DNA from 3 places in the Burkholderia sp. Bp9016 genome. Region 1 is predicted to be linked to each of the others. Evidence: predicted binding sites of a transcription regulator. Region 1 holds the regulator's gene; each other region holds the start of a gene.

Region 1 (10,081 bases):
CGATCTGCGCGAGCGTCTGGTTCGCGAACGAGTTCGACATCACGAACGACGGGTGGCCGGTCGCGCAGCCGAGGTTCACCAGGCGGCCTTCGGCCAGCAGGATCACGCGCTTGCCGTCCGGGAAGATGATGTGGTCGACCTGCGGCTTGATGTTTTCCCACTGGTACTGGCGGGTCGACGCGACGTCGATTTCCGAGTCGAAGTGGCCGATGTTGCAGACGATCGCGTTGTGGCGCATCGCCTTCATGTGATCGTGGTTGATCACGTGGTAGTTGCCGGTCGCCGTCACGAAGATGTCGGCCTTGTCGGCCGCGTATTCCATCGTCACGACGCGGTAGCCTTCCATCGCCGCCTGCAGCGCGCAGATCGGATCGATTTCGGTGACCCACACGGTCGCGCCGAGGCCGCGCAGCGATTGCGCGCAGCCCTTGCCCACGTCGCCGTAGCCCGCGACGACCGCGACCTTGCCCGCGATCATCACGTCGGTCGCACGCTTGATGCCGTCGACGAGCGATTCACGGCAGCCGTACAGGTTGTCGAACTTCGACTTGGTGACCGAGTCGTTCACGTTGAACGCCGGGAACGGCAGGCGGCCGTCCTTTTCCATCTGGTACAGGCGGTGCACGCCGGTCGTGGTTTCTTCGGTCACGCCCTTGATGTGCGCGAGGCGCTTCGAGTACCAGGTCGCATCGATGTCGAGGTGCTTCTCGATCGACTTGTACAGTGCGACTTCTTCCTCGTTGGTCGGCTTCGCGATCACCGAACGGTCCTTTTCGGCCTTCGAGCCGAGGATCAGCAGCAGCGTTGCGTCGCCGCCGTCGTCCAGGATCATGTTCGCGAATTCACCGTTCGGCCATTCGAAGATGCGGTGCGAGAACTCCCAGTATTCGTCGAGCGACTCGCCCTTGAACGCGAACACCGGCGTGCCCGATTCGACGATCGCGGCAGCAGCGTGGTCCTGCGTCGAGAAGATGTTGCACGAGGCCCAGCGGACGTCCGCGCCGAGCGCCTTCAGCGTCTCGATCAGCACGCCGGTCTGGATCGTCATGTGCAGCGAACCCGCGATGCGCGCGCCCTTCAGCGGCTGCTGCGCCTTGTATTCGTCGCGGATCTGCACGAGGCCCGGCATTTCGGTCTCGGCGATGTTCAATTCCTTGCGGCCCCAGCCGGCAAGCGCCATGTCGGCGACGACGTAATCCTTGGAAGCCTGGGAATCGATAATGGCGTTCATCACGCCCTCCTTTCTAAAAAGTTTCTAGATTGGTGACGTGAGCGCCGTTCAGGAAGCGGGGCCGGCGCGAATCCAACGTCTCGCCGCACGGCTGCTTGGTGAAGCTCTCCGAGCCTGGCGGACACAGAAGGTCCGTCGCAACGCTCCTCGGAAAACGGGAGGGATTGTAGCAAATCGGCGCGAGAATTGCGCGGCACGCGCGGCGTCGGCGCGCGTGGGCACAAGAAAGGGTCAGGTCTCCGCGCCGACCCACGCCTGTTCGCGCAGCCGCGCGCGCAGTCGCGCGACGGCCTGGCTGTGCAGCTGGCACACGCGCGACTCGCTGACTTCGAGCACCGCGCCGATCTCGCGCAGGTTCAGCCCGCGCTCGTAATACAGCGACATCAGCAGCTTCTCGCGCTCGGGCAGCCGCTCGATCGCGTCGACGAGCGCATCGCGCAGATGGTCGTCGAGCAGCGCCGACAGCGGATCGGCGTGATCGACGCGATAGCGGTCGAGGAACGGCTCGTCGTCGGCCGCGCGGTCGAAATCCTCGTAGTAGATGAGCTGGCTGCCGTGCAGGTCCTGCAGCATCCCCTGGTATTCGTCGAGCGGCATCTTCAGATGCTGCGCGATCTCGGCCTCGCTCGCCGAGCGGCCGAGCTGCTGCTCGACCTGGTGCACCGCGTGCTCGACCTCGCGCGACGTCTTGCGCAGGCTGCGCGGCAGCCAGTCGTTGCTGCGCAGCTCGTCGAGCATCGCGCCGCGAATGCGCTGCGTCGCATAGGTCTCGAACTGCGCGCCCTGGTCTTCCTTGTAGCGGCCGGCCGCATCCATCAGGCCGATCATGCCGGCCTGGATCAGGTCGTCGAGGTCGACGCTCGCGGGCATCTTCGCGACGAGCTGCAGCCCCAGGCGCCGCACGAGCGGCGCGTATTGCGCAAGCACGTCGGCCTGGGTCATCTTTCCTTGAGCGTTGTACATCATGGCTCTCTCCTTCGCTCACGCGGCGTGGGCCGCACCCGCCTCGTACGACGGCTTGCCGCCCGCATGGACGGCGCGGCCCGCCCCCGAGCGCGGGCGCATCGGCCAGTACAGCAAGTCGGCGGCAATCTGCCGGTAGTCGCGCGCGGCAATCGACGACGGGAACGCGTCGACCGCGGTGTGCGTCAGTTCGCGCGCCCGCTCGACGAGCGGGTCGGCGCTCACGCAGCCGGCATCCGCGATCGACACCGTCAGGTAGCGGCTCGCGACGCCTGCCAGGTTGTCGAATGCGGTCTTCGCGTCCGCGTGGTTGCCGACGTGGTTGGTCAGCACGCGGAACTGCGCGAGCGCTTGCGCGAAGTGCAGGCGCTTCATGCACGCGTAGGCTTCGGTGATCGCCTTCGCGGAAACCCGCGTGACGATCAGCACGTCGTGCGCCTCGCGCGCGAGCGCCGAGAGCGCGCCGTCGGCGCCAGGCCGCGCATCGACCAGCACGATGTCGGCCTGGCCGTCGATGAAGTCGCGCAACTGCGCATCGCTGTAGCCGGCCTGCCCGGCCGCGCACAGGCCGAAGCCGGCGGCCACCCGCGTGCGCTCGCCATCGCGCAGCCGTGTCCCCGCGAGCGTCGCGGTGGCCGAACGCGCGCCGGCGCGCTCGTCGACGACGAGCACGTCCTTGCCGAGCGCGGCCAGCGCCGCCGCGAGGTTCACGACGGTGGTGGTGCAGCCGACGCCCGCCGGGCCGCCCGTCACCGCGACGACGCGCGACGCGCGTCCGGCCAGCAGGCGGCGCAGCCCTTCGGCCTGATCGATGATCCGCTTATCCAAATCGCACCTCGTGCAGTTCGGCGGTGGAACGTGCGGTCAGTGCGGAAAGCAGCGTCGGCATGTCCTCGTCTTGCGGCACGAAGGGTGAGCCGTCGCGCGGCACACAGAACGCGCTTTTCAGCAGGAAGCGGGTCGTCGCGACATACAGGTTCTCCGGCACCTTCTGGCCGGTCGACACATAGTGGACGGGCAGCTTGTAGCGGATTACCGTATCGAGCACGCCGCCCAGATGCGTCGCCTCATCGAGCTTGGTCAGGATGCAGCCGGCAAGGCCCGGGGATCCCGCCTGCGGATGTTCGCCCGCGCTGCGGTACGCCTGGACGACTTCGTTGAGCGTGTCGCCGTGGCTCGTCGCGTTGAGCAGCAGCAGGCGCTGCACCGGCGCGTTCGCGCCGTGCAGCATCGCGATCTGGTCGGACAGCGCGCGATCGCGCTGGCTCATGCCGATCGTGTCGATCAGCACAATGTGCTTGTTGCGCAGCTCGGACAGCGCGAGCGCGAGATCGCCCGCATCCTTCACCGCGTGCACCGGCACGCCGAGGATCTTGCCGAAGATGCGCAGCTGCTCGTGACCACCGATCCGGTAGCTGTCGGTGGTCAGCAGCGCGACCTTGCTCGCGCCGAAGCGCATCACGCAGCGCGCGGCGAGCTTCGCGGTGGTGGTGGTCTTGCCGACGCCCGTCGGCCCCATCAGTGCGAACACGCCGCCGCGCTCCATCAGCGCATCCTCGCTGTCGAGCACCGGCAGGTTCGCCGCGAGCACCGACTGCGCCCATTCGAGCGCCTGCTCGAAGGTCTGCGTGCCGGCGCCCGACGGCAGGTTGTCGACCAGCATCCGCACGAGCTGCGCGGAGAAGCCGGCCGCGAACAGGTGCTTGGTCAGCGCGCCGTGCACCGGGCTGCGGCGCTGGCGGTCGTGCCACATCAGGCTGTCGAACTGCTCCTGCATCATCCCGCGCATCGCGCCGAGCTCGTGCATCACCGTGTCGTTGACGACGCTCTCGATGCGCGACTTCACGGCATCGGCGACCGCGGCAGCCGCGTCGGCGGACAGGCGCGCACGCTCGGCCGGCTTCGCGGCGTCCGCGTCGTTCGCACGGGCGGCGGCGGTGTCGTTCGCACGGGCGGCGGCGGTGTCGTTCGCACGGGCGGCCGCGGCCGGCATCCGGCGTTCGGCGTCGCGCACGATGTCGCGCGCCCAGCCGGCCGGCGCCGCGTCCTGCGGTGCGGGGGCCGGTGCTTGCGGCGCGGCGGGTGCCGAGTGCGTACGGATCATCAGCGCGTCGCGCTGCTGCGTCAGGCGCTTCGCGTGCTCGACGAGCCAAGGCGCGGGTTCGGAGGCCGCCGCGGACGCCGACGTGGCGCGCGACGGCGACAGCCCGGCCGGCGCATTCGTGTCGGCGTCGAATGCAGCCGGCTCCGTCGCTTCGGCACTGGCGCCGAATACCGACGAGAACACATCCGGCAGGCCGCCGGCGCCAGCTGCATACGGATTGCCGGCCGGACGTGCGGGTGCGGGCGCGGCACCGGGGCGCGACACGATGCCCGGCACCGCGGCAGCCGGCACGGACTCCGGCACACGCGGCGCGCTCGCACGCGGGCGGACGGCAGCCGACGGCGCGACCGCGGCGAGGTCCGAATCGGCGAGTGCAACGATTTCGACGCTACCGTCATCGAGCGTGCGGTTCGACAGCACGACGGCGTCGGCGCCGAGTGCCTCGCGCACGAGGCGAAGCGCGTCGCGGCTGGTCGCGCCGGTGAATTTGCGAATGTTCAAGCGGGGCCCCCGATGACGTTAACAACTTTGATCGTGCGTGTATCCGGCACTTCGGCGTACGACAACACTTTCAATTGCGGCAGGCTGCGGCGCAGGAAACGCGCGAGCATCGCGCGCAACGCGTGCTGCACGAGCAGCACGGGCGGCAGCCCGAGATTCTGTTGACGCAGCATCGCTTGTTGCGTGCCGGTCAGAAGGTTGTGCGCAAGGCCCGGCTCGAGGCCCGGATTTGCGCCGGTGGCGAGCGCCTGCGACAGCACGCGCTCGAGATTCGAATCGAGCCCCATCACCTGCATCTCGCCCGCACCCGGATACCACTGCTGCGTGATCGCGCGGCCGAGCGACAGCCGCACCGCGGCGGTGATCTCGTACGCGTCGCCGCGGCCCGCGTGTTCGGACACGGATTCGAGGATCGTGCGCATGTCGCGGATCGGCACGCCTTCGTCGAGCAGGTTCTGCAGCACTTTCTGCAGCGTCGTGAGCGAGATCGTCTTCGGCACGAGGTCCTCGACGAGCGACGGCGCGTCCTTGCCGGTGCGCTCGACGAGCGCCTGCACTTCTTGGCGGCCGAGCAGTTCGGCCGCATGCTGGACGACCAGATGGTTCAGATGCGTCGCGACCACCGTGCTCGCATCGACCACCGTGTAGCCGTACACCTGCGCCTGCTCGCGCATCGCGACGTCGATCCACACGGCCGGCAGCCCGAACGCCGGATCCTGCGTGACGGCGCCCGGCAGCGCGGCCGTCACCTGGCCCGGGTTGATCGCGAGCCACTGGCCCGGGAACACTTCGCCGGTACCGATCTCGACGCCCTTCAGCGCGATCCGGTATGCGTTCGGCCGCAGCTCGAGGTTGTCGCGGATGTGGATCACCGGCGGCAGGAAGCCGATTTCCTGCGCGAATTTCTTGCGGATGCTCTTGATGCGCTTGAGCAGCTCGCCGTCGCTGTTCTTGTCGACGAGCGGAATCAGCCGGTAGCCGACTTCGAGGCCGAGCGGATCGATCAGTTGCACGTCGTCCCAGGTCGCTTCGTGGCTTTCGCCCGGCAACGCGGCGGGCGGTGCGATTTCGGTCACGTCGCCGGCCGCCACGCGGGCCGCCGCGCGGCGGGTCTGCGTGCGTGCCAGCCAGATCGCGCCGCCGCCGAGCGCGAGGAACGCGAAATGCGGCATGCCCGGGATCAGCCCCATCAGCACGATGATCGAGCCGGTGATGACCAGCACGCGCGGGTTCGCGAACAGCTGGCCGGTGATCTGGGTGCCGATGTCCTCGTCGGTCGCGACGCGCGACACGATCACGCCGGCCGCCGTCGAGATCACGAGCGAGGGGATCTGCGCGACGAGGCCGTCGCCGATCGTCAGCAGCGTGTAATTGGTGCCCGCCGCGGCGAAGCTCATGTCGTGCTGGACCATCCCGACGATCAGCCCTCCGATCACGTTGATCGCCATGATGATCAGGCCGGCGATCGCGTCGCCGCGCACGAACTTCGACGCACCGTCCATCGACCCGTAGAACTCGGCCTCCTGCGCAACCGCGGTGCGGCGCTTGCGTGCCTGCTCTTCGTTGATGAGGCCCGCGTTCAGGTCGGCGTCGATCGCCATCTGCTTGCCCGGCATCGCATCGAGCGTGAAGCGCGCGGACACTTCGGCGATCCGCCCGGCGCCCTTCGTGATGACCATGAAGTTGATGATCATCAGGATCACGAACACGACGATGCCGACCGCGAAGTTGCCGCCGACGAGGAAGTGGCCGAACGCCTCGATCACCTGGCCGGCCGCGTCGGGGCCGGTGTGGCCCTCGAGCAGCACCACGCGCGTCGACGCGACGTTCAGCGACAGGCGCAGCAGCGTCGAGAACAGCAGCACGCTGGGGAATGCCGCGAAATCGAGCGGCTTCATCGTGTACATGCTGACAAGCAGCACCATCACCGACAGCGCGATATTGAACGTGAACAGCAGATCCAGCAGCAGCGGCGGCAGCGGCAGGATCATCATCCCCAGGATCATGCAGATGAGGATCGGGCCGGCGAGCGCGCGCAGGTTGGTGCCGGCGAACGGGTTCGGGCGCTTGCCGAACAGGCCGGTGGTCGGGGTGCTCATGCCGCGCCTCGCGTGCCGAGTGCGTCGTCGGCTTCCTCGCGCGCGTCGTCGGTCGACACCGACGTGCCCTTGTCGAGCTCGGCCGGCACGGCGAGATCGACCGGCGCCGCCGGGAACGCTCCGCCTTCCGCGCGGAAGCGCTTGAGCTGGTAGACCCACGCAAGCACCTCGGCGACGGCCGAGTACAGCGAGCCGGGAATCTCGCGCTCGAGTTCGACGTTGTGATACAGCGCACGCGCGAGCGGCGGCGCTTCGAGCAGCGGCACGTTGTGCTCGGCCGCGAGCTCGCGGATGCGCGCGGCGACGAGGTTCACGCCCTTCGCGACGACCTTCGGCGCGCGCATCTCGCCATCCGTGTACTGCAGCGCGACAGCGAAGTGCGTCGGGTTCGTGACGACCACGTCGGCCTTCGGCACGGCGGCCATCATCCGGCGCCGCGCGATCGCGCGCTGCTGCTGGCGGATACGGCCCTTCACGTGCGGATCGCCTTCGTTCTCGCGATGCTCGCGCTTCACTTCTTCCTTCGTCATGCGCAACTTCTTGTTGTACTGCCAGATTTGGTAAGGCACATCGAGCGCGGCGACGACCAGCATCCCGGCAACGGTCGTGCCGCAGCACACGGCGACCAGATGCAGCGCGTCGGCGAGCGCCGAACCGAGCGGCTGGGTCGCGAGGCCGAGCAGTTCGTCCTTGCTGCGCCAGATCGCAATCCCGCCGATCCCGCCGACGACGAGCGTCTTCGCGAGCGACATCCCCAACTGGATCGGCCCCTGGATCGAAAAGATGCGGCCGAGGCCGGAGATCGGGTTCAGGCGGTCGAACTTCAGCTCGAAGGTCTTTTGCGAGATCAGCCAGCCGCCGAGCGCCATCGGCGCGGCCAGCGCGGCCACGCCAGTCAGCGCGAGCAGCGGCAGCAGCGCGGCGAAGCCTTCGGCGCTCGCGCTGCCTGCCGCGGACAACATCCGGTTCGTGTCGAACGCCGTGGCGCGGTCGAACGAGAAGGCGCCACGCAGCATCGTCTGCAGATGCTCACCCGACGGACCCGCGAGCAACCATGCACCGTAGAACCCGGCCGCGAGCAGCGCGAACGAAGCCAGTTCGCGCGAACGCGCGACCTGCCCCTCCTCGCGCGCCTTCTCGCGGCGTCTCGGAGTGGCGGCTTCGGTTCTGTCGAGATCGCTCTCGTCTGCCACGGGGCCTCCAGTCGGGTACGGCGACATGCCGCTTTCCAGTGACACCGATTATTCATGCGCGCGTCAAACGCCGATCGGTCGAGCAAAGCCGGGAAAGGGGGGTATTTCGGGGAATCGGACGGGCTTGTGGCGGGGGCAATCAGGGGACGAACGGCAACGCGGCGGGGGTGGGGGCGGTGAAGGCGTCGACGGAGGAAGGGAGGAAGCGGCGATGCGGCGGATTCGCCCTGGAGCTGAAGCGACGAGGCAAGCCGCCCCGAGGCGGCAGCGCCGCACGCCAGGGCGCACCGGCCCGCATGCCGGCCACGCGAGGCCGGCATGCGGGCGCGGTTCCTACCCGGCCGCCGCCTGCTGCAGCAGCCCGAGATCGAGCTTCTTCATCTTCATCACCTGCGCCATCACGCGCTCGGCGCGCGCCGGGTCGCCCGTCATCAGCCCGGACATCTGCACCGGCACGACCTGCCACGACACGCCGAAGCGGTCGCGCAGCCAGCCGCACTGCTGCGCGCGCTCGTCGCCGCCTTCGGACAGCGCCGCCCAGTAGCGGTCGATCTCGCGCTGGTCGCGGCAGTTCACCACGAACGACACGGCCGGCGTGAGCGGAAACGCCGGGCCGCCGTTCAGCGCGAGGAACGTCACCCCGTCGAGCTCGAACGATACGGTCATCACCGCGCCCTCGGCATGCCCGGACACCTGGGCACCGGCCTTGCCGTAGCGCGCGACGTGCACGATGCGTGCGTCGTCGAACACCGAGACGTAGAAGTTGGCGGCGGCCTCGGCGTCGCGGTCGAACCAAAGGAACGGCGTGATGCGTTGAAAGCGCTGGCTCATGATGCTGCCTCCTCGATGTCTTGTGGGCATCCGTGCCTGGCCTCATATCGTGGGCGCTGGATCCTTACGCCGCGCGAGGCCGCCCCGGGGATAAAAAAAGGGGCGATCGCTCGCCCCCTTTTGCTGCGGTGCCGCGTGCGCGATCAGAACGCGACGTAGGGTGCCGCGCCGCCGCTCGCGGTCTTGTCCATCCCGAAGTAGATCGTCTTGCCGTAGAAGTGCGGCATGCCGAGATCGAGCCATCCCGATGCGCCGAACGGGCCGGCGATGTCGTTGAACGCGAACGTCGACGGGTTCGCGAACAGCGAATCGGCGTTCTGGATCGACATCGACACGCCGCCCGTGGTCCCGTTCTGGCCGGTCAGCGTCGCCGTGTAGGTCGCCGTCGACGACGGGCAGTAGAACTGCGGGTTGGTCGAGCACATCGTCTGCGACGAGTCGTTGAAGAAATACGCGTTCGAGCCCGTATCGAAGAACGCGGTCGCGCTGCCGCCGAGGAACGTCGCGCTCACGTCGCCCGTCGTCGTCGACGTCATCACCGTCGACGCGGCGAGCGCGTTGTTGCTCTGCGTGCCGATCCCGAACGTCAGCTGGCCGGTCGCGCTGCTCTGCCCGCTGTTGGAAATGCTCGGCATCTGCACGATCACGCCGTTGTTGTCCGTCGCGAAACGATGGACCGGGTTGGCCACCTGCTGCGTAATCGGCACCAGCGCGACAGCACAGCTCGAATTGCCGTTCGGGCACGCGTAGTAGTTGTTGTAGGTCGCCGACGTCGACGTCGCGCAGTTCGTGCCGCAGTCCACCGGCGCCGGCCCGATGCCGAGAATGCCGTTCGCGCCGAGATCATTGGCCGAGTTCGCCGACGTCCCGCCGTTAATGCACGAGCTCGGTACGCCGGTCGTGCCGAGGTCGCCGATGATCTGCACCGGCAGCGAGCTCGCCTGCTCCGAGCCGATCGTCAGGTCGACGGTACGCACCGTGCCCCATGTGTAGCTGGACACGAACTTGCCGCATTCGGCGACCGGCGCGCCGCCGCTCGTCACCTGCGGCAGGTTGCCGAGCACGCCCGACACGGCGCTGCCGACCAGCCGCAGCCCGTACGACGCCGTGTCGACGAGCACGTTGTTGACCACCTGGCAGTTCGACGTGCCGGGCACGC
Region 2 (10,081 bases), on a different contig from region 1:
TGGCTTCGGTCGCGACTTCCAGCAGCGTCTTCTTCGCTTCCCGGCGCAGGCGCCGAATGCGCTGGCCGATACGCATGATGTCTGAATCCATGAATCTCTTTCGTGACAACGAGTCGGAAGGCGGGCGGAGGGGCGGTGCAGTCGCCGGGCCGTTGTTTTGACGCGAATCGCACGAAACATGGCCGTCCGGCCGACGATGCCGGCGCATTGTACCGTCGGCATCTACCGCGCGGCATGCCGCGCCGGCAATTTTGGCGCCACCAAAATTTTAGCTTGACCTCAATTTCGGCGTGCTCTAGATTCTGTCGCGCTGCATCAGGAATTTTAGTGAGACAAAAATTCCGGGCCTGGCCGCGCGACCGACGCGGCGGGCGGCCCGACGGTGCGCCGGATGCATGCCACGCTGCATGTCGTCCGCGTATCGCATTGCGCCGCGGGCGGCCGATAACAACGAATCACGCGAGCATCCGATGATCGATCGACTGAAATACAACTTCTCCGGCCTTCCCCCGTACGATGCCTCCGTCGCCGACGCGCAGGCGGGCCTGTCGCGCGTGCTCGATGCGCTGCGGCTCGACGCCGTGGTCGTCACGTCGCAGGACGAATACATCACCGAATACCTGCCGCGCCGCAACAATCCGCGCTATGCGCTGTCGGGTTTCGATGGCTCGGCCGGCTGCGGGCTGTTCCTGAGCGACGCGGCCGCGCGCTCGCTCGACGTGCCGCGCTTCGTGCTGTTCGTCGACGGCCGCTATCACCTGCAGGCCGAGCAGCAGTGCGATCCGGCACGCGTGCACATCGAGAAGCTCGGCATGAACGTGACGATCTGGCAGGCGCTGGCCGACTGGCTGGTCGCGGGTGCGGGCCGGCTCGAACGAATCGGCTACGACGCGCTGCGGATCAGCGCCGGGCAGCGCGACCGGCTGGTCGAGCAGACCCGGGCCGCGCGGCTGGAATGGGCGAGCCTCGTCGAGCGCGAGATCGACCGCGCGATCGCGCTGCCCGGCTGGGTGGTCGAGCGGCCGATCTTCGAGCTGCCGGAAGCCACGACCGGCGCGAGCGTCGCGCAGAACCTCGCCACGCTGAACGCGCGGCTCGCCGCGCACACCGGCTCGGCGCACGGCAAGACCGCGTTCTTCACCTGCGCATCGGACGACCTCGCGTATCTGCTGAACAGCCGCGGCTATCACATTCCGAATGCGTCGTCGCACCTGGGCTTCCTGTTCGCGATCGGCGAGCAGATTGCGCTGTTCCTGCCCGAAGGCTGCGACCGGTGCCCGGTCGAGCTGGCGTCGTATCCGGCGCTGCACGTGATCCGGCGCGACTTCGCCGAACTCGAGCGCTTCCTCGCGCCATGCGCGGTCGATCACGTGTGCTACGGCTTCGAATCGGTCAACTGCGCGCTCGTCGAGTCGGTGAGCCGCGTGTGGCCGCAGGCGCGCCACGCCGATTTCAATCCGGTCGAGGCGATGCGCGCCAGCAAGACGCCGGCGGTGCTCGACCGCTTCCGCGATGCGTTCGCGCGCAGTTCGGCGGCAATCGCCGAGACGATGCGCTGGGCGAAGGCCGGCGAGCCGGGACGAAACCCGACCGAATACGATCTCGCGCGCAGGATCAACGACGCGTACGGCGCACGCTCGGCGCTCGCGCTGACGTTCCCGTCGATCGCCGCGAACGGCGCGAACAGCGCGTTCGCGCACTACACGGCGGCGAGCGCCGACGTCGGGCTGACCGAAGGCGAACTGGTGCTGCTGGATAGCGGCGCGTACTACGACGCCGGCTTCGCGACGGACTGCACGCGCGTCGTGCTGCGCCGAACGCGGGCGGAGACGGTGGCGCAGCCGTGGCAGCGCGAGATCTACACCGTCGCGCTGAAGGCCTGCATCGAGGGGCTCGTCACGCGCTTCCCGAAAACGGCGACGGGCGGCGACGTCGATGCGACCGTGCGGCAGGTATGCCGCGACCACGGCTACGATTTCGGTCATGGCACCGGGCACGGCGTCGGGATTCACGTGCACGAAGGCGGCGTGCGGTTCGCTCCGGGCGCGAAGTACGGGCTGGTGCCGAATGCGGTGATTTCGGTCGAACCGGGCATCTACGTGCCGGGCAAGGGCGGCGTGCGGATCGAGAACATCGTGATCGTGCACGCGGACGACGCGTCGGATACCGTCGCGTTCGAGAACATCGTGACGGTCGGCTACGACTGGGACCTGATCGATCTCGAACTGCTGGACGACGACGAGCGCGCTTATCTGCGCGACTACGAACGACTTTGCGTGGAACGCGGCACGCAGGTCACTGCATGTCCGCTGCTGTGAGGGGGGGAGTCAGGCGGGAGACGGCGCGCGGCGACTGGATCACCGCGCGGCCCGTTTGCGCATCGGCACGTCAGCGCATCAGCGCCGACACGCGCCCGTCGGGCCCGTAGACGCCGCTCGGCGCGGGCGCCGAGCGCAGCACCGCAAGCGCGCGCTCGTTGTAGTCCATCCGGATCCGGATCAGCATCCCGTTGTTCGCATTGGCCTGGCGCGCGCGTTCGGCGGCCTGCAGCAGCAACTGCCAGCGGCCGGCGAGGCGGGCATCGCGCTCGGCGGCCTGGTCCATCCCTTTCTTGCCGGCCGGAAAGCCGAGCGCGGACAACTGCGTGTCGCGCGTGCGTTCGAGCAGCGCGAGCCGGTCGAGCAGCGCGGTTTTCTTCTCGACGATGCCGGGCAGCATGTCGAGCGGCTCGGGAGTCGTCAGCGCCTTTTCCTCGTAGGCGAGCAGCGACGCGAACGCCTCGACCGTCGCGTGTTCGTCGTTGATCGTGGCCAGCAGCTCTTCTCTCATCGCGTCATGCTCGTCGCGCCGGCGCGCGTGTCGGCGCACCGGCAAACCGGGGGACCGGCCGGGGCGTGACAGGCCCCAATCCGGCTCAGTTGCCCTGCGGTCGCTGCTGTTGCAGCAGGTCGCGGGCGGTATTCAATACACCGTCGGCAATCTTGTTCACGTCGACCGTCAGCGTGCCGTTGTTCAGCGCGTCCTTGATCGACTGGACGAGTGCCGTGTCGATGTCGGCGTTGCCCGATGCCGACAGCGAGCGCAGCTGGCCGGACAGACCCGACAGGTTCACGGTCGTGTCGCCGCCGGTCGACCCTGCGTCGGCCGCCTGCGCGGACGTCGACGAAGCCGCGCCGGATTGCGCGCGGGTCGCGCCGTTGCCGGTCGGCGCAAGTGGGCTCGGGTTCGGAGTGGAGTCGATCTTCACGATGGGTTTCCTGTACGGTTTGACCCAGATAACGGCCGGGCCGGCCCGAACTTTAGCATCGCGAGCCCGAAATTCTTCGAATAAACAATTCTTTGCAATCTTGCGGGGTCATCCGTCCCTATAGCGGAATTTCCACGGTGCCGGCGTCCTTGACGATCGCCGTGACGATCTGGCCCGCCGCCATCCTGACCCGCACCGACTGGCCCGGCGCCGCATTCGCGAGCACGCTGCCTTCGGCCGAGATCGTGAAGCCGGGTCCGGCTGCCACCACCCGCACCGTCTGGCCGGCCGATACCGACGCCGCGCTCTTCAGCATGTCCTGGCGCAGCGGCAGCCCGGCCGAGATGCGGGCGAGCGCGGTTGCGCCGACCGCCTGCGCGGGATCGGTGATCACCGCGAGCGGCAGCACCGTCAGGTCGCCGTCGCGTGCGACGAGATCGGCCGCGGTGAGCGGCTCGCCGGGCGTGATCTGCCGCGCGGCCACGTAATAAGTGGCCTGCACCGTGACCTTCGCCTGCAGATAGACGGTCCACGGCCGCTCGCCCGCGCAGCGCACGCCCACCGTCGTGCGGCCCCACAGGCGCGCGCCGGTCGGCAGGAACGGTTCGAGCGTCGTGCACGCCGCGAGCCCGCGCGGAAACGCCGCCGCGACGGTCGCGGTGGTCTTGCCCGGCAGGCCGGCGATCTGCTGCTGCAGGAACGTGAGGGCCGTGCGCCGGATCGCTTCGGGGTCTTGCTGGCCCGGCAGCGGTGCGGGATGGGCCGCTGCCGCTGTAGCGGGCACCGCCGCGTTGGCGGCATTGGCGGAAGTCGCCGGCGCGCGCGGCGCCGTGGCGGCGCGTGCGGCGACCGCCGGCTGTCGCGCGAGCCGCGCCGCGTTCGATGCGGGCTCGGCCGTGCCGGCAACGACCGTCGCGACGCCGGCCGGATCGATGGCGCGCGGCGCGTTGCCATAACCGGCGTTCGCGCGGGCCGCCGCGTAGGTCGAGGCTGGCGGCGGGTTCGTTGCGACCGTCGCGCTACCCGGTTGCACCGCGTAGCCGGCCCCGGCCGCACCGGCCGTGCCGGGTGCCGGCCGGTAGGCATTTCCTGTCGTTTCGGGCGCGATGCCTGCCCCGGCGTCGGCATTCCCGACATTTCCGCCGAACTGCCCGCCGCTCGCCGCGTTCGCATGCGCGAGCGCGGTTTCGGCCGTCTCGCCGCGTCCGGGAATCACGATCGTCCCGTCGTCCGCGCGCGCGGCCGGCACGGCGAGCCAAAGCGCCGCGGCGAGCGCGAACGCACGCGGCACGCGTGTGCCGCGCCGGTTGTTCCCGCGAAGTGCGCTGCCTGTCATCGCCGTGTCCTCGATCCGTTGATCCGATTCGCATTCTAGGGAGCGGGGTCGCCGCGCAAACGATGAATAGAGGGGGCCTTTGCCGCGTTATTCGCCCGATTGCCGGTTGCGCGCGCGGCCTACCATCGCTGTCATGGAAAAAAGCCCCTTGGGTCGCCATCCGGCCCGACGGGCGTGCAGCGCTTCATACGGAGAGACGCACACATGCTGGACAAACTCGATGCCGAATTCGCGTTCGGCCGGCAGGCGCTCGACGTGCGCGCCTACCGGCAGGAACTGCTGTCGTCGAACATCGCGAACGCCGACACGCCCGGCTACCAGGCCCGCGACGTCAATTTCGCGTCGACGCTCGCGCGCTCGCTGAAGCAGGCCGACGGCGGCGTCGTACCGGACAACGCCGCGCAGCTGCCGATGGCGCAGCCGGCCGGCGTGACGAGCGGGATGACGATGGTGTCCACGGCGCCTGGTCACATGGCCGGCGCCGCGAAACTGATTCCGACCGGCGGCCCGGCCGACGACTACGGCCGCGCGCAGTACCGGATGCCGCTGCAGCCGTCGCTCGACGGCAACACGGTCGATCTCGACGTCGAGCGCGTGCAGTTCGCGGACAACGCGCTGCACTACGAAACCGGGATGACCGTGATGACCCAGCAGATCAAGGCGATGATCGCCGCGATCTCGACGAACTCGTAAGCGCGCGCCGCTCGCGCACCCGAACAAGGAGCCTCCATGCCCTCGTTGATGAACATCTTCGGCGTCGCCGGTTCGGCGCTGTCCGCGCAGTCGCAGCGCCTGAACGTCACCGCGTCGAACCTCGCGAACGCCGACAGCGCGACCGGCCCCGACGGCAAGCCGTACAAGGCCAAGCAGGTCGTGTTCGAAACCGACCCGCTCGGCGGCGTGCGCACCGCGTCCGGCCAGGGCGTGGGAGGCGTGCGCGTGTCGAAGGTGGTGGACGATCCGTCGCCGATGAAGTCGACCTACGACCCGGCGAACCCGGCCGCCGACGCGAACGGCTACGTGCAGATGCCGAACGTCGACCCGGTGCAGGAAATGGTGAACATGATTTCGGCGTCGCGCTCGTACCAGGCGAACGTCGAGACCCTGAACACCGCGAAGACGCTGATGCTCAAGACGCTGACGATCGGCTCCTGAGCCGCGCGCGACCTTACAGACCCGACAGTTCCGACAGAAGGCCACCCAGGATGACATCCTCCAGCACGACGATCGGCGGCAACGGCACCAACGTGTCGACGTTGCCGACCGACACGATGAACACCAACAACGTGTCGAGCACCGGCACGTCGGCGAGCGACCTGCAGTCGACGTTCCTGACGCTGCTCGTCACGCAGTTGCAGAACCAGGATCCGACGAGCCCCGTCGACAGTTCGCAGATGACGTCGCAGCTCGCGCAGATCAACACGGTGAGCGGCATCGCGCAGCTGAACACGTCGCTCACGTCGCTGTCGACGCAACTCGCGGCCGGCCAGCAGACGCAGGCCGCACTGCTGATCGGCACGAACGTGCTCGCGCCCGGCAACAGCGTCGCGGTGAAGGGCGGCGCGGCGTCGCCGTTCGGCGTGTCGCTCGCGAACGACGTGTCGAACCTGACCCTCACCGTGAAGAACAGCTCGGGCGTAGTCGTCAACACGATCAACGCGGGCGCGCAGTCGGCCGGCACGGTGCCGTTCAACTGGACACCGACCGACGCGGCGGGCAACACGCTGCCCGATGGCGCGTACACGGTCAGCGCGACGTACACCGACAGCACCGGCACGCAGCAGAGCGCGACGACGCTCGCGGCCGCGCAGGTGCAAAGCGTGATCAAGCAGGCGGACGGGACCGCCGGGCTCATGCTGTCGAACGGCACGACCGTGGGGCTTACCCAGGTCGCGTCGATCTACCCGAACACCACGTCGTCCGCGTCGTCGTCCGGCGGCGCCACAACCAACTGATCCAGATTTCTCGAAACGGAGACCGAAATGGGTTATCAACAGGGGCTGAGCGGCCTCGCCGGCGCATCGAACGCGCTCGACGTGATCGGCAACAACATCGCGAACGCGAACACGGTCGGCTTCAAGTCGAGCACCGCACAGTTCGCCGACGTGTACGCGAACTCGATCGCGACGTCGCTCAACACGCAGATCGGGATCGGCACGTCGCTCGCGTCGGTGCAGCAGCAGTTCAGCCAGGGCGCGATCAATACGACGAGCTCGTCGCTCGACGTCGCGATCAACGGCAACGGCTTCTTCCAGATGTCGAACAACGGCGTGATGACGTACACGCGCGACGGCACGTTCCAGCGCGACAAGAACGGCTACATCGTCAATGCGCAGGGCATGAACCTGATGGGCTATGCCGCCGACAAGAACGGCGTGATCAACACGTCGCAGACGGTGGCGCTGCAGGCGCCGACGACCAACATCGCGCCGACCGCGACGACCCGGATCTCCGCCCAGTTCAACCTGAACTCGCAGGACACGACGCCGGCGAAATCGCCGATCGATCCGTCGGACAACACGACGTACAACTACTCGACGTCGATCCAGGTGTACGACTCGCTCGGCGGCTCGCAGGCCGTCAGCATGTACTTCGTGAAGTCGGACGCCGGCACGTGGGAAGCCTACGCGGGCGTGCAGGGCAGCACCCCGACGGATCTCGGCACGGTCACGTTCGACTCGTCGGGCGCGATCCAGGGCACGACGACGGGCACGCCGGCCACGCCGACCGCGTCGATCGGCCAGTTCCAGTTCACCGTGCCGAACACGGACGGCTCGGCGACGCCGCAGACCATGACGCTCGACCTGACCGGCACCACGCAGTACGGCGGCAAGGACGGCGTGAACAACCTCGCGCAGGACGGCTACGCGAGCGGCACGCTGACGACCTACTCGATCGGCACCGACGGCAAGCTGACCGGCAACTACTCGAACGGCCAGACGGCGGTGCTCGGCCAGATCGCGCTCGCGAACTTCAACAACCCGAACGGGCTGATCAACCTCGGCGGCAACCAGTATGCGGAAAGCGCCGAGTCGGGCGTGCCGCAGATCTCCGCGCCGGGCACCACGAACCACGGTTCGCTGCAGGGCAGCGCGCTCGAGAACTCGAACGTCGACCTGACGTCGGAACTGGTCAACCTGATCACCGCGCAGCGCAACTACCAGGCGAACGCGCAGACGATCAAGACGCAGCAGACCGTCGACCAGACGCTCATCAACCTGTAACGCGCGGATAACCGGCAGCCATGGACCGACTGATCTACACGGCGATGACGGGCGCGTCGCAGTCGCTCGACCAGCAGGCGATCGTCGCGAACAACCTCGCGAACGCATCGACGACGGGTTTTCGCGCGCAGCTCGCGACCTACCGCGCGGTGCCGATGAATTTCGGCGACGGCGGCACGGTCGATCCGGCGACGACCCGCACCTACGTGCTGGCGTCGACGCCCGGCGCGGATTTCGCGCCGGGCCCGATCACGCGCACCGGCAATCCGCTCGACGTCGCGGTGCAGGGCCCCGGCTGGCTGTCGGTGCAGACGGCCGACGGCGGCGAGGCGTACACGCGCGCGGGCAACCTGCACGTCGATGAAAACGGCCAGCTCGTGAACGCGAGCAACCTGCCGGTGGTCGGCAACGGCGGCCCGATCTCGGTGCCGCCGAACGCCGAAGTGACGATCGGCAAGGACGGTACGGTGTCCGCGCTGATGCCGGGCGACCCGCCGACGGCGGTCGCGATCGTCGACCAGATGAAGCTCGTCAATCCCGATCCGGCCACGCTCGCGCGCGGCAACGACGGGTTGTTCCGCACCGCCGACGGCAATCCGGCCGACGCCGACCCGAACGTGGTCGTCACGCCGAATTCGCTCGAAGGCAGCAACGTGAACCCGGTGACCGCGATGGTCGCGATGATCGACAACGCGCGGGCGTTCCAGCTGCAGTCCAAGCTGATCCAGACGGCCGACCAGAACGAGCAGTCGGCGAACCAGCTGCTCAACTTCAGCTGAGCGGCACGGTCCGCGCTACCAGGAGAGGATTCAACATGAACCGTTCGCTCTACATTGCAGCCACCGGCATGAATGCGCAGCAGGCGCAGATGGACGTGATCTCGAACAACCTCGCGAACACCAGCACGAACGGCTTCAAGGCGTCGCGCGCGGTGTTCGAGGATCTGCTGTACCAGACGATCCGCCAGCCGGGCGCGAACTCGACGCAGCAGACCGAACTGCCGTCGGGCTTGCAGCTCGGCACCGGCGTGCAGCAGGTCGCGACCGAGCGCCTGTACACGCAGGGCAGCCTCACGCAGACCGGCAACTCGAAGGACGTCGCGATCAACGGCGCGGGCTTCTTCCAGGTGCTGATGCCGGACGGCACGAACGCCTACACGCGCGACGGCTCGTTCCAGACCAACGCGCAGGGCCAGCTCGTCACGTCGAGCGGCTACCAGGTCCTGCCGGCGATCACGGTGCCGCAGAACGCGACGTCGCTGACGATCGGCAAGGACGGCGTCGTGTCGATCACGCAGGCGGGTTCGACCAACGCGGTGCAGATTGGCTCGCTGCAGATCGCCACCTTCATCAACCCGGCCGGCCTCGAGGCGAAGGGCGAGAACCTGTTCGCCGAAACGACGTCGTCGGGTGCGCCGAACGTGTCGCAGCCGGGGCTGAACGGCGCGGGCTCGCTCAACCAGGGCTATGTCGAGGCGTCGAACGTGAACGTCGTGCAGGAGCTCGTCAACATGATCCAGACCCAGCGTGCATACGAGATCAACAGCAAGGCCGTGACGACGTCCGACCAGATGCTGCAGACCGTCACGCAGATGAAGAGTTAACCGGAAAGTCCCGTCGTTGCCATGAAGCAGGTTCGTCTCCTCCCGTCAGCTACCGTCCGCGCCGCGTGCGCGGTCGCGGTGGCCGCGCTCGCCGGCTGCGCGCAGATTCCGCACGATCCGATCATCCAGCAGCCGATGACCGCCCAGCCGCCGATGCCGATGTCGATGCAGGCGCCCGGCTCGATCTACAACCCGGGATACGCGGGCCGGCCGCTGTTCGAGGATCAGCGCCCGCGCAACATCGGCGACATCCTGACGATCGTGATCGCCGAGAACATCAACGCGACCAAGTCGTCGGGCGCGAACACCAACCGGCAGGGCAATACCGACTTCAACGTGCCGACCGCCGGCTTCCTCGGCGGGCTGTTCTCGAAGGCGAACCTGTCGGCGAGCGGCGACAACAAGTTCGCGGCGACGGGCGGCGCGAGCGCGGCGAACACGTTCAACGGCACGATCACGGTGACCGTCACCAACGTGCTGCCGAACGGCAACCTCGTCGTGAGCGGCGAGAAGCAGATGCTGATCAACCAGGGGAACGAATTCGTGCGTTTCTCGGGCGTCGTGAATCCGAACACGATCTCGGGCGCGAACTCCGTGTACTCGACGCAGGTCGCCGACGCGCGGATCGAATATTCGGCGAAGGGCTACATCAACGAAGCCGAGACGATGGG
Region 3 (10,081 bases), on a different contig from region 1:
TGCGCCTGCGGGCCGGACGACGCGGCGGCCAGTTCGGCGCGCGCGGGCGTCCAGCGCAAGTCGGCATATTCGCCGAGCGGATCGGCGGCCATGCCGGCCGCGCCCGACGCCGCGTATTGCCGCGCGCCCGCGGCAGCGTTCTGCGCGGGTTCGTTCGGCATCGTGCCGCCCGGCTGTGCGGCGTTTCGGGTCGCGGCCGGCAGCGGCGAGCGCGCCGCGAGCAGTTCGTCGAGCACGTCGGACGCGTCGTGCTGCGCACCGTCCGCAACAGCCTGCCCGAGCGAGGCAAGCCGCGCCTGCGGTTCGCGCAGCAGCGCGGCGAGCGGACGCTGGCCGGCCAGCCATTGCGCGAGATGGGATTCGTAGAAGAGGCCGCTTTCGCTCACGGCCTGCGCGAGTGCGGCATGCAGCACTGCGACGGGCGGCGCCGCGGCGGTCGCGGCAGAAGTGGCAGCCGACGCGGCTGCACCGGACGCCGGCGGCGTTGCCGGATCGGTCAGCAGCACGGCAGGATCGGCCAGCAGCGGCGTTCGTCCGGCGACCACGGGGGTCGCGGCGCCACCCGCGCGCGAAATCGCATCGAGCACGAGCGCGACATCGGACAGCGCGGTTTGCGCGGAGGCCGGCGGCGCGGCAGGCGAGCCGTTCGCCGCGGACGTCGACGAGGCGCCGGTACCCGGCGTGCCGACCTGCGCGGTCGCGCCGCCGCCGGCGGGCGCCGACACGGTGCCGGTCAGCAGGCTGTCGAGGCGGCTCGCCAGCAGGGCGGCCGCAACGGAGTCGATACCGGTCATGATCGGAGCCTGCTCATCTCAGCCACCTCGTTGCGAATCCGGGCGCGCGGGAACCGCGGCCGCGGCCAACGAACGCTACCCGCGTGCGCGGTAGAGATCGGTCAATACCTTGGTCGAGCGCCGCGCCTCGAACAGCGCGGACAGCCGCGCGACTTCCGGGCTCGCGAGATCGCGGATCGCGGCGTCGTCGGCGAGGATGCGGCGGATCAGGCCGAGCTTGCGGCCGAGATCCGATTCGTCGAGCGTGACGCCCGGATCGGCCTCCTTCAGCCCGTCGACGAGTCGCAGGAATTCGGCCTGCAATTCCGGCAGCGCGCTCCAGTCCGCGCCGCGCGCGGCGCACAGCATCCGGCCCGACACGGCCGCGAGCGCCTCGTAACGCGCGAAATACTCGGCCTTGCGATTCATCGCGCCGCGCCCGCTGCCTGTTGCGCGGCCATGCGCGCGACTTCCGGCGCGATGCCCGTCCATGCTTCCTCGAGCGTCGCAAGCAGCCCGTCGACCTCGACCAGCATCGCGTCGCTCGCGTCCGCATTGGCCTGCAGCAGGCGCCGGCCGATATACGCGTACAGCGCGTCCAGACGCTCGGCGATCTCGCCACCCGCGTCGCGGTTCAGCGAAGCCTGCAGGCCGCTCTCGACGATCCCGATCGCCTTGCCGATCGCTTCGCCGCGGGCCGGCACATTGCCTTGCTGCAACTGCAGGCGCGCGAGCGCGATGGCCTGCCGCGCGCCCTGGTACAGCATCGCGATCAGCCGGTGCGGGGACGCGCCCATCACCCCCGTCTCGACGCCGACACGCGCGTACGCACTGGCTCCAGCGTGTCCTGGGGAAAACATGCGCTTCTCCTTTTGATGCGTTGACTATGCGGAGGCCGCCGCCCTGCATTGCACGGCGCGGCCATCTTCCGCAGTTATCGGAAGGAAATTGAAAAGCTTTAGGCGCACGGGCCGCCGGCCCGTCGACGCGGCCGGCCGGCGCGCGTCACACCGACATCTGCATGATGTCGTTGTAGGCGCTCACGAGCTTGTTGCGGACCTGGAGCCCGAACTGGAAGCCGATGTTGGCCTTCTGCATGTCGACCATCACGTCGTTCAGCGACACGTTCGGCGCGCCGACTTCGAACGCCTGCGCCTCGCCCAGCGCGTGCTGCTGGTCGCCGCTGATCTTGTCGAGCGATGCCTTCATCGCGCTCGCGAACGTGCCGGCGGTCGCGGCGCCGGAGCCGGCGAGCGCGGCCGTCGGGCTCGCGACCCCGCCTGACGCCTGCGCGGCCATCGCCTGCATCTGTTGCAACACCGATCCGATTCCGCTGACGTTGGCAGTCATGCTGTCCCCAGAATTAAGAGAAGAGACCCGGCGTGACCGGGCGATCCGCCGGCGCCGCACGACGCGCACCATGCCGGATCGCGAAAAAGGATAGCAGTGCACCGCGCGCCAAAGCCGCGAAAGTACGGGGGAAACCCCGCTCTTTTCGGTCGATCGGACGCCCCGCCGGATCACGATAATCGCATCGTGTCATTGTCCGTCCGCTCGTCCGAGCGGCTCAGTCGTCCCGCTCCGGAGAAACTCGTCGCATGGATTCGCAGGCCAATTCGCTGATCAACCCCGACGCCCGCGCAGGCCTCGCCAGCCCGGTGCCAGGCGCCACCGCGGCCGCCGCGCTGCCGGGGGCGGGCGGCGCTGGCGCGGACTTCGGGTTGGGCGGCTTCGCCGAACGCATCCCGGGCATCTCGCGGATGAAAGGCAACCCGAAGCTGCCGTTCGTGATCGCCGTCGCGTTCGCGGTCGCCGTGATCACCGCGCTCGTGCTGTGGAGCCGCGCGCCCGACTATCGCGTGCTGTACAGCAACCTGTCGGACCGCGACGGCGGCGCGATCATCACCGCGCTCCAGCAAGCCAACGTGCCGTACAAGTTCGCCGACGCCGGCGGCGCGATCCTCGTGCCGTCGAACCAGGTCCATGAAACGCGCCTGAAGCTCGCCGCGATGGGGCTGCCCAAGGGCGGCTCGGTCGGCTTCGAGCTGATGGACAACCAGAAATTCGGCATCAGCCAGTTCGCCGAGCAGGTGAACTACCAGCGCGCGCTCGAAGGCGAGCTGCAACGCACGATCGAGTCGATCAACGCGGTGCGCGGCGCGCGCGTGCATCTCGCGATCCCGAAGCCGTCGGTGTTCGTGCGCGACAAGGAAGCGCCGAGCGCGTCCGTGTTCGTCGACCTCTACCCGGGCCGCGTGCTCGACGACGGCCAGGTGCAGGCGATCACGCGGATGGTGTCGTCCGGCGTGCCCGACATGCCCGCGAAGAACGTGACGATCGTCGACCAGGACGGCAACCTGCTGACGCAGTCCGCATCGGCATCCGGCCTCGACGCGAGCCAGCTCAAGTACGTGCAGCAGGTCGAGGGCAATACGCAGAAGCGCATCGACGCGATCCTCGCGCCGATCTTCGGCGCCGGCAACGCGCGCTCGCAGGTCAGCGCGGACGTCGATTTCTCGAAGATCGAACAGACCTCGGAAAGCTACGGCCCGAACGGCACGCCGCAACAGGCCGCGATCCGCAGCCAGCAGACCAGCAGTGCGACCGAGCTCGCGCAGGGCGGCGCGTCGGGCGTGCCGGGCGCGCTGTCGAACACGCCGCCGCAGCCGGCTTCAGCGCCGATCGTCGCCGCCAACGGCCAAAGCGGGCCGCAGACGACGCCGGTCAGCGACCGCAAGGACCAGACGACCAACTACGAGCTCGACAAGACGATCCGTCATCTGGAACAGCCGATGGGCAACGTGAAGCGGCTGTCGGTCGCCGTCGTCGTCAACTACCAGCCGGTCGCCGACGCGAAGGGCCACGTGACGATGCAGCCGCTGCCGCCCGCGAAGCTCGCGCAGGTCGAACAGCTCGTCAAGGACGCGATGGGCTACGACGAGAAGCGCGGCGACTCCGTCAACGTCGTCAACAGTGCGTTCTCGAGCGCGAGCGACCCGTACGCCGACCTGCCGTGGTGGCGCCAGCCGGACATGATCGCGATGGCGAAGGAAGTCGCGAAGTGGCTCGGCATCGCGGTCGCCGCGGTGGCGCTCTATTTCATGTTCGTACGCCCGGCGATGCGCCGCGCGTTCCCGCCGCCGCAGCCGGTCGCGCCGGCGCTCGCGGCGCCGGACGATCCGGTCGCACTCGACGGCCTGCCCGCGCAGCTCGGCGCCGACGAAGCCGATCCGCTGCAGCTCGGCTTCGAGAACGAGAGGAACCGCCACGAACGCAACCTCGACTACGCGCGCACGATCGCCCGCCGGGATCCGAAGATCGTCGCCACCGTCGTGAAGAATTGGGTGTCCGATGAACGCTGAAGGTTTGACCAAGAGCGCGCTGCTGCTGATGTCGATCGGCGAGGAAGAAGCCGCCCAGGTATTCAGGTTCCTCGCGCCGCGCGAGGTCCAGAAGATCGGCGCCGCGATGGCCGCGCTGAAGAACGTCACGCGCGAGCAGGTCGACGACGTGCTGCAGGACTTCGTGAAGGAAGCCGAGGGGCACACCGCGCTGTCGCTCGACTCGAGCGACTACATCCGCTCGGTGCTGACCAAGGCGCTCGGCGAAGACAAGGCCGGCGTGCTGATCGACCGCATCCTGCAGGGCAGCGACACGAGCGGCATCGAGGGCCTGAAGTGGATGGACTCGGGCGCCGTCGCCGAGCTGATCAAGAACGAGCATCCGCAGATCATCGCGACGATCCTCGTGCACCTCGACCGCGACCAGGCGTCCGAGATCGCGTCGTGCTTCGCCGACCGGCTGCGCAACGACGTGATGCTGCGGATCGCGACGCTCGACGGCATCCAGCCGGCCGCGCTGCGCGAGCTCGACGACGTGCTGACCGGGCTGCTGTCCGGCAGCGACAACCTCAAGCGCAGCCCGATGGGCGGTATCCGCACCGCGGCCGAGATCCTGAACTTCATGACGAGCAACCATGAAGAAGGCGTGCTCGAAAGCGTGCGCCAGTACGACGCCGATCTCGCGCAGAAGATCATCGACCAGATGTTCGTGTTCGAGAATCTGCTCGACCTCGAGGACCGCGCGATCCAGATGGTGCTGAAGGAAGTCGAATCGGAAACGCTGATCGTCGCACTGAAGGGCGCGCCACCCGCGCTGCGCCAGAAGTTCCTCGCGAACATGTCGCAGCGTGCGGCCGAACTGCTCGCCGAGGATCTCGACGCGCGCGGCCCGGTGCGCGTGTCCGAAGTCGAGACGCAGCAGCGCCGCATCCTGCAGATCGTGCGCAATCTCGCCGAAAGCGGCCAGGTCGTGATCGGCGGCAAGGCGGAAGACGCGTATGTCTGATTCCAAGCGCGAGCGCGCCGGCACCCTCACCGCGTACCAGCGGTGGGAGATGACGTCGTTCGATCCACCGCCGCCCCCGCCGCCCGCCGACGATGCGGCAGCGGCGGCCGCCGCGCTCGCCGAGGAATTGCAGCGCGTGCGCGACGCCGCGCACGCCGAAGGCCATGCGACCGGTCACGTCGAAGGCCAGGCACGCGGCTACCAGGCCGGTTTCGAGCAGGGCCACGCGCAGGGTTTCGAGGCCGGCCAGGCCGAAGCGCGCGAACAGGCGGCGCAGCTCGCGGCCCTCGCCGCGTCGTTTCGCGAAGCCGTGTCGAACGCCGGGCACGATCTCGCGGCCGACCTCGCGCAGCTCGCACTCGACATCGCGCAGCAAGTCGTGCGCCAGCACGTGAAGCATGACCCCGCCGCACTCGTCGCGGCCGTGCGCGACGTGCTCGCCGCCGAGCCGGCACTGTCCGGCGCGCCGCATCTCGCGGTAAACCCGGCCGACCTGCCCGTCGTCGAAGCCTATCTGCAGGACGATCTCGATACGCTCGGCTGGAGCGTGCGTACCGATGCGTCGATCGAGCGCGGCGGCTGCCGCGCGCATGCGGCCACCGGCGAAGTCGACGCGACGCTGCCCACGCGCTGGCAGCGCGTCGCCGCCGCAATCGGCAAGGTGGGCGCGTGGTGACGCGTGTGCCCGAGTCGTTCGCGCACGACGGCATGACGCCGCTGGAGCGCGAACTCGCGCTCGCGTCGTTCGGCCCCGACGGCGCGCACGACCCCGCCCGCCATGCGAAGCCGCACGCGGGCAGCACGCCCGACGACGCGCCACGCGCACCGCACAATCCGCATCTCGCACAGTGGCGCTCGCACCTGAACGGGCTCGCCGAGCGTAGTCAGCGCGCGCTGCCGCTGCGCCCGTGCGGGCGCCTCACGCGTGCAGCCGGCCTCGTGCTGGAGGCGATCGGGCTGCGCCTGTCGGTCGGCGCCGAATGCACGATCGAATTGCCCCCAGGCAGCACGCTGCCGCACGCGGAAGCGGAAGTCGTCGGCTTCTCCGGCGACCGCCTGTTCCTGATGCCGACCACCGACGTCGCGGGCGTCTTGCCCGGCGCGCGCGTGTGGCCGCTCGAGAACGCGCCCGTCACCGACCCGCTCGCGGGCGCCAAGCGGCTGCCGGTCGGCTGGAAGATGCTCGGGCGCGTCGTCGACGCATCGGGCCGCCCGCTCGACGGCCTCGGCCCGCTCGGCTCGAACGCCGACGCACCGCTGTCGGCGCCGTCGATCAACCCGCTCGATCGCGAGCCGATCCACCACGTACTCGACGTCGGCGTGCGCGCGATCAACGCGCTGCTCACCGTTGGCCGCGGGCAGCGGATGGGGTTGTTCGCGGGCTCCGGCGTCGGCAAGTCGGTACTGCTCGGCACGATGGCGCGCTACACGAGCGCGGAAGTAATCGTGATCGGGCTGATCGGCGAACGCGGCCGCGAAGTGAAGGAATTCATCGAACAGATCCTCGGCGAGGACGGACTTGCGCGCTCGGTCGTCGTCGCGGCGCCGGCCGACGTGTCGCCGCTGCTGCGGATGCAGGGCGCGGCGTATGCCACGTCGCTCGCCGAGTATTTCCGCGACCAGGGCAAGCACGTGCTGCTGCTGATGGATTCGCTCACGCGCTACGCGATGGCGCAGCGCGAGATCGCGCTCGCGATCGGCGAGCCGCCCGCGACCAAGGGTTATCCGCCGTCGGTGTTCGCGAAGCTGCCCGCACTCGTCGAACGCACCGGCAACGGCCCCGAAGGCGGCGGCTCGATCACCGCGTTCTACACGGTGCTGACCGAAGGCGACGACCAGCAGGACCCGATCGCCGATTCGGCGCGCGCCATTCTCGACGGCCACATCGTGCTGTCGCGCGCGCTTGCAGAGGCCGGCCACTATCCGGCGATCGACATCGAGGCGTCGATCAGCCGCGCGATGACCGCGCTGATCGACGAAAAGCATCTCGACCGCGTGCGGCAGTTCAAGCAGATGCTGTCGCGCTACCAGCGCAATCGCGACCTGATCGCGGTCGGCGCGTACGCGCCCGGCCGCGACGCACAGCTCGACCGCGCGATCGCGCTCTATCCGCGCATCGAATCGTTCCTGCAGCAGGGCTTTCGCGAATGCGCGCCGTTCGCGTCCAGCCTCACCGCGCTCGATGCGCTGTTCGACGTATACGGAGGCTGACCCCGATGGCACACGGCTTTCCCCTTCAATTGCTGCTCGACCGTGCGCAGGAAGACCTCGACACGGCCGCGAAGCAGCTCGGCACCGCGCAGCGCGAGCGCGCCTCGGCCGCCGAGCAGCTCGACGCGCTGCTGCGCTATCGCGACGAATACCACGCGAACTTCGCGCAGTCCGCGCAGCACGGCATGCCGGCCGGCAACTGGCGCAATTTCCAGGCGTTCATCGATACGCTCGACACGGCGATCACGCAGCAGCGCAACGTGCTGGCCGCCGCCGAAGCGCGCATCGACGAAGCGCGCCCGAACTGGCAACAGAAGAAGCGCACCGTCGGCTCATACGAAATCCTGCAGGCGCGCGGCGTCGCGCAGGAAACGCAGCGCGAGGCGAAGCGCGAGCAACGCGACGCCGACGAGCACGCCGCGAAGATGCTGCGCATGCGGGCCGACGCGGCCCGATCGGCATAACCGTCCATCGCCTTCGAACGAGAGAATCGCCATGCCTCCCCTTCCCCTGCTCGGCGCGCTGATCGACACCGCGAGCGCCGCACTCGGCGCCGTCCGCGGCGCGGGTTCGTCCGCCGGCAACGATGCCGCGATCGCGCCGGCCGCCGCGCCGTTCGCGCAGACGCTGAAGCACAGCGTCGTCACGCGGCACGACACGGCGAACGGCAGCAAGCCGGATACCGCGACGAAACACGCGTCGTCGACGCCGGCCACCGGCACCAGGCATCCCGGCGATGACGACGACAAGTCCGCCGACGATGCGGGCACCGCCGACAATGGCGACGCCGCCGCGCTCGCCGCGGCCGCCGCCGTGCAGGCGCAGTTGCAGGCACGCGCGAACGACGGAACGCCGGCCAGTGCCGATGCAGCGACGGCCGCGGCGGCATCCGCTCAGCCGGACGCTGCAGGGCATGCAAGCCAGGATGCGACGGCCGTGCCGGCATCGGGCCGCGACGCGCTGCAGGCTGCGCTGGCGAAGCTGACCGGCGGCGCGGGCGCGATCGGGGCGAGCACGGCATCGGCGACGTCCGGATCGGCCGCCGCCGCACCGCTCGCATCGAAAGCGTCGGCGTTCGACCGCACGCTTGCCGACGCAAAAGGCGCATTCCCCGCGCAGCAGACACCCACGCAGGCCAACGCGCAGGCGCTGCAGGCCGCCGCGAGCGCCGAGCCGGCTGCGCATGCGCTGGCGCAGGCTGGCGACACCGCAAGCCCGAGCGCCGACGCGATGGCCGCGGCCGCCGCAACGGCTGCCGCCGGGGCGCAGTCCAACCTGCCGGCATCGCCGGCCGCGGGCGCGATCGCCGCAGCCAGCCCCCACGTGCTGTCGCCGCAGGTCGGCACTGCCGACTGGACCGACGCGTTGAGCCAGAAGGTCGTGTTCCTGTCGAATGCGCACCAGCAGAGCGCCGAGTTGACGCTGAATCCGCCGGACCTCGGCCCGCTGCAGGTCGTGCTGCGCGTCGCCGACAATCACGCGCACGCGCTGTTCGTGTCGCAGCATGCGCAGGTGCGTGATGCGGTGGAAGCCGCGCTGCCGAAGCTGCGCGAAGCGATGGAAACGGGCGGACTGGGCCTCGGCAGCGCGAGCGTCAGCGACGGCGGTTTCGCATCGCAACAGCAGAACGCGCAACAGAGCTTCTCCGGCGGCCAGTCGTCGCAGCGTGCACGCGCCGGATCGTCAGGCGTCGATGCACCGGCCGACGCCGTGCCAGCCGCAGCGGCCGCCGCAGCCGTGAGCCGCGTGGGCCTCGTCGATACGTTTGCCTGAACATCGCGCGCGCCGCGTGCCGGTGCGTGCCGCTCAGCGGCCGTGCACCGCCGCAGCCGCCTCGCCGCGCGGCACGCCGCCCTTGCGCGCCGCGACGATGAAGTCCGCCGCGCGTTCGCCGATCATCACCGACGGCGCATTCGTGTTCCCGCCGATCAGCGTCGGCATCACCGACGCATCCACCACGCGCAACCCTTCGACGCCGCGCACGCGCAATTGGGGATCCACCACCGCCCGCGCATCCGAGCCCATCCGGCAGGTGCCGACGGGGTGATAGATCGTGTCGGCATGCGCGACGATCGTCGCACGCAGCTCGGCTTCGCTCTGGTCCGCCCGCGTGTACAGCTCGCGCCCGCCCTGCGACGCGAGCGGCGCCTGCGACAGGATCCGGCGCATCGCCTGCGCGCCACGCACGAGCAGGTCCAGGTCGCGTGAATCGCTGAAAAAGCGCGGATCGATCAACGGCGCATCGCGCGCATCGCCGCTCGCGAGCGCGACCGTGCCGCGGCTGTACGGACGCAGCGCGCACACGTGCAGCGAATAGCCGAAACCCCAGTGCATCTTGCGGTTGTGGTCGTCGACCAGCGCCGTGCAGAAATGCAGTTGCAGGTCCGGACGATCGATCGACGGGTCGCTCTTGATGAAGCCGCCCGCTTCCGCGACGTTGCTCGTCATCATCCCCGAGCGGCTCGAGAAGTAGCGTGCGAGCGCCGGCGTCATCTTCGCGATCCCGCGCAGGCAAATGCCGACGAGCTGCGACGAATTCACGCGCGTGTTGATGATGAAGTCGATATGGTCGATCAGGTTCGTGCCGACGTCCGACGCATCCTGCACCACCGCGATCCCGTGCCGACGCAGCTGTTCGGCCGGACCGATCCCCGAGCACATCAGCAATTGCGGCGAATTGAACGCGCCGGCCGACAGGATCACTTCCGCGCGTGCACCGAGCGTCTCGACGCTGCCGTTGCGCGACACCA

The links. The regulator FliA, encoded in region 1, starts transcription of late flagellar genes. The targets are predictions, from matches to a motif close to CTAAAGTTTNNNNNNNNNNNGCCGNTA.
Region 2: flgM (flagellar biosynthesis anti-sigma factor FlgM) is a predicted target of FliA. The motif match lies at 3,277-3,303, and genes of this name have one in related genera.
Region 3: fliS (flagellar export chaperone FliS) is a predicted target of FliA. The motif match lies at 1,709-1,735, and genes of this name have one in related genera.

What each region holds. Positions count from the first base shown of each region.
Region 1 is NZ_QTPY01000016.1:83,481-93,561, forward strand. It holds gene ahcY (adenosylhomocysteinase) at 1-1,231, opposite strand, end outside; S-adenosyl-L-homocysteine riboswitch at 1,264-1,386, opposite strand; gene DIE13_RS20390 (RNA polymerase sigma factor FliA) at 1,463-2,197, opposite strand; gene DIE13_RS20395 (AAA family ATPase) at 2,213-3,022, opposite strand; gene flhF (flagellar biosynthesis protein FlhF) at 3,015-4,799, opposite strand; gene flhA (flagellar biosynthesis protein FlhA) at 4,796-6,898, opposite strand; gene flhB (flagellar biosynthesis protein FlhB) at 6,895-8,091, opposite strand; gene DIE13_RS20415 (VOC family protein) at 8,425-8,922, opposite strand; gene DIE13_RS20420 (DUF3443 domain-containing protein) at 9,066-10,081, opposite strand, start outside.
Region 2 is NZ_QTPY01000012.1:22,708-32,788, reverse strand. It holds gene DIE13_RS16180 (helix-turn-helix domain-containing protein) at 1-91, opposite strand, end outside; gene DIE13_RS16170 (M24 family metallopeptidase) at 471-2,318, shown strand; gene DIE13_RS16165 (flagella synthesis protein FlgN) at 2,389-2,829, opposite strand; gene flgM (flagellar biosynthesis anti-sigma factor FlgM) at 2,915-3,247, opposite strand; gene flgA (flagellar basal body P-ring formation chaperone FlgA) at 3,366-4,583, opposite strand; gene flgB (flagellar basal body rod protein FlgB) at 4,788-5,276, shown strand; gene flgC (flagellar basal body rod protein FlgC) at 5,313-5,738, shown strand; gene DIE13_RS16140 (flagellar hook assembly protein FlgD) at 5,789-6,538, shown strand; gene flgE (flagellar hook protein FlgE) at 6,566-7,807, shown strand; gene flgF (flagellar basal-body rod protein FlgF) at 7,828-8,586, shown strand; gene flgG (flagellar basal-body rod protein FlgG) at 8,622-9,410, shown strand; gene flgH (flagellar basal body L-ring protein FlgH) at 9,432-10,081, shown strand, end outside.
Region 3 is NZ_QTPY01000012.1:65,002-75,082, forward strand. It holds gene DIE13_RS16335 (flagellar hook-length control protein FliK) at 1-794, opposite strand, end outside; gene DIE13_RS16340 (flagellar protein FliT) at 870-1,202, opposite strand; gene fliS (flagellar export chaperone FliS) at 1,199-1,633, opposite strand; gene fliE (flagellar hook-basal body complex protein FliE) at 1,779-2,123, opposite strand; gene fliF (flagellar basal-body MS-ring/collar protein FliF) at 2,372-4,135, shown strand; gene fliG (flagellar motor switch protein FliG) at 4,125-5,120, shown strand; gene fliH (flagellar assembly protein FliH) at 5,113-5,796, shown strand; gene fliI (flagellar protein export ATPase FliI) at 5,790-7,331, shown strand; gene fliJ (flagellar export protein FliJ) at 7,337-7,795, shown strand; gene DIE13_RS16385 (flagellar hook-length control protein FliK) at 7,827-9,104, shown strand; gene DIE13_RS16390 (GMC family oxidoreductase) at 9,138-10,081, opposite strand, start outside.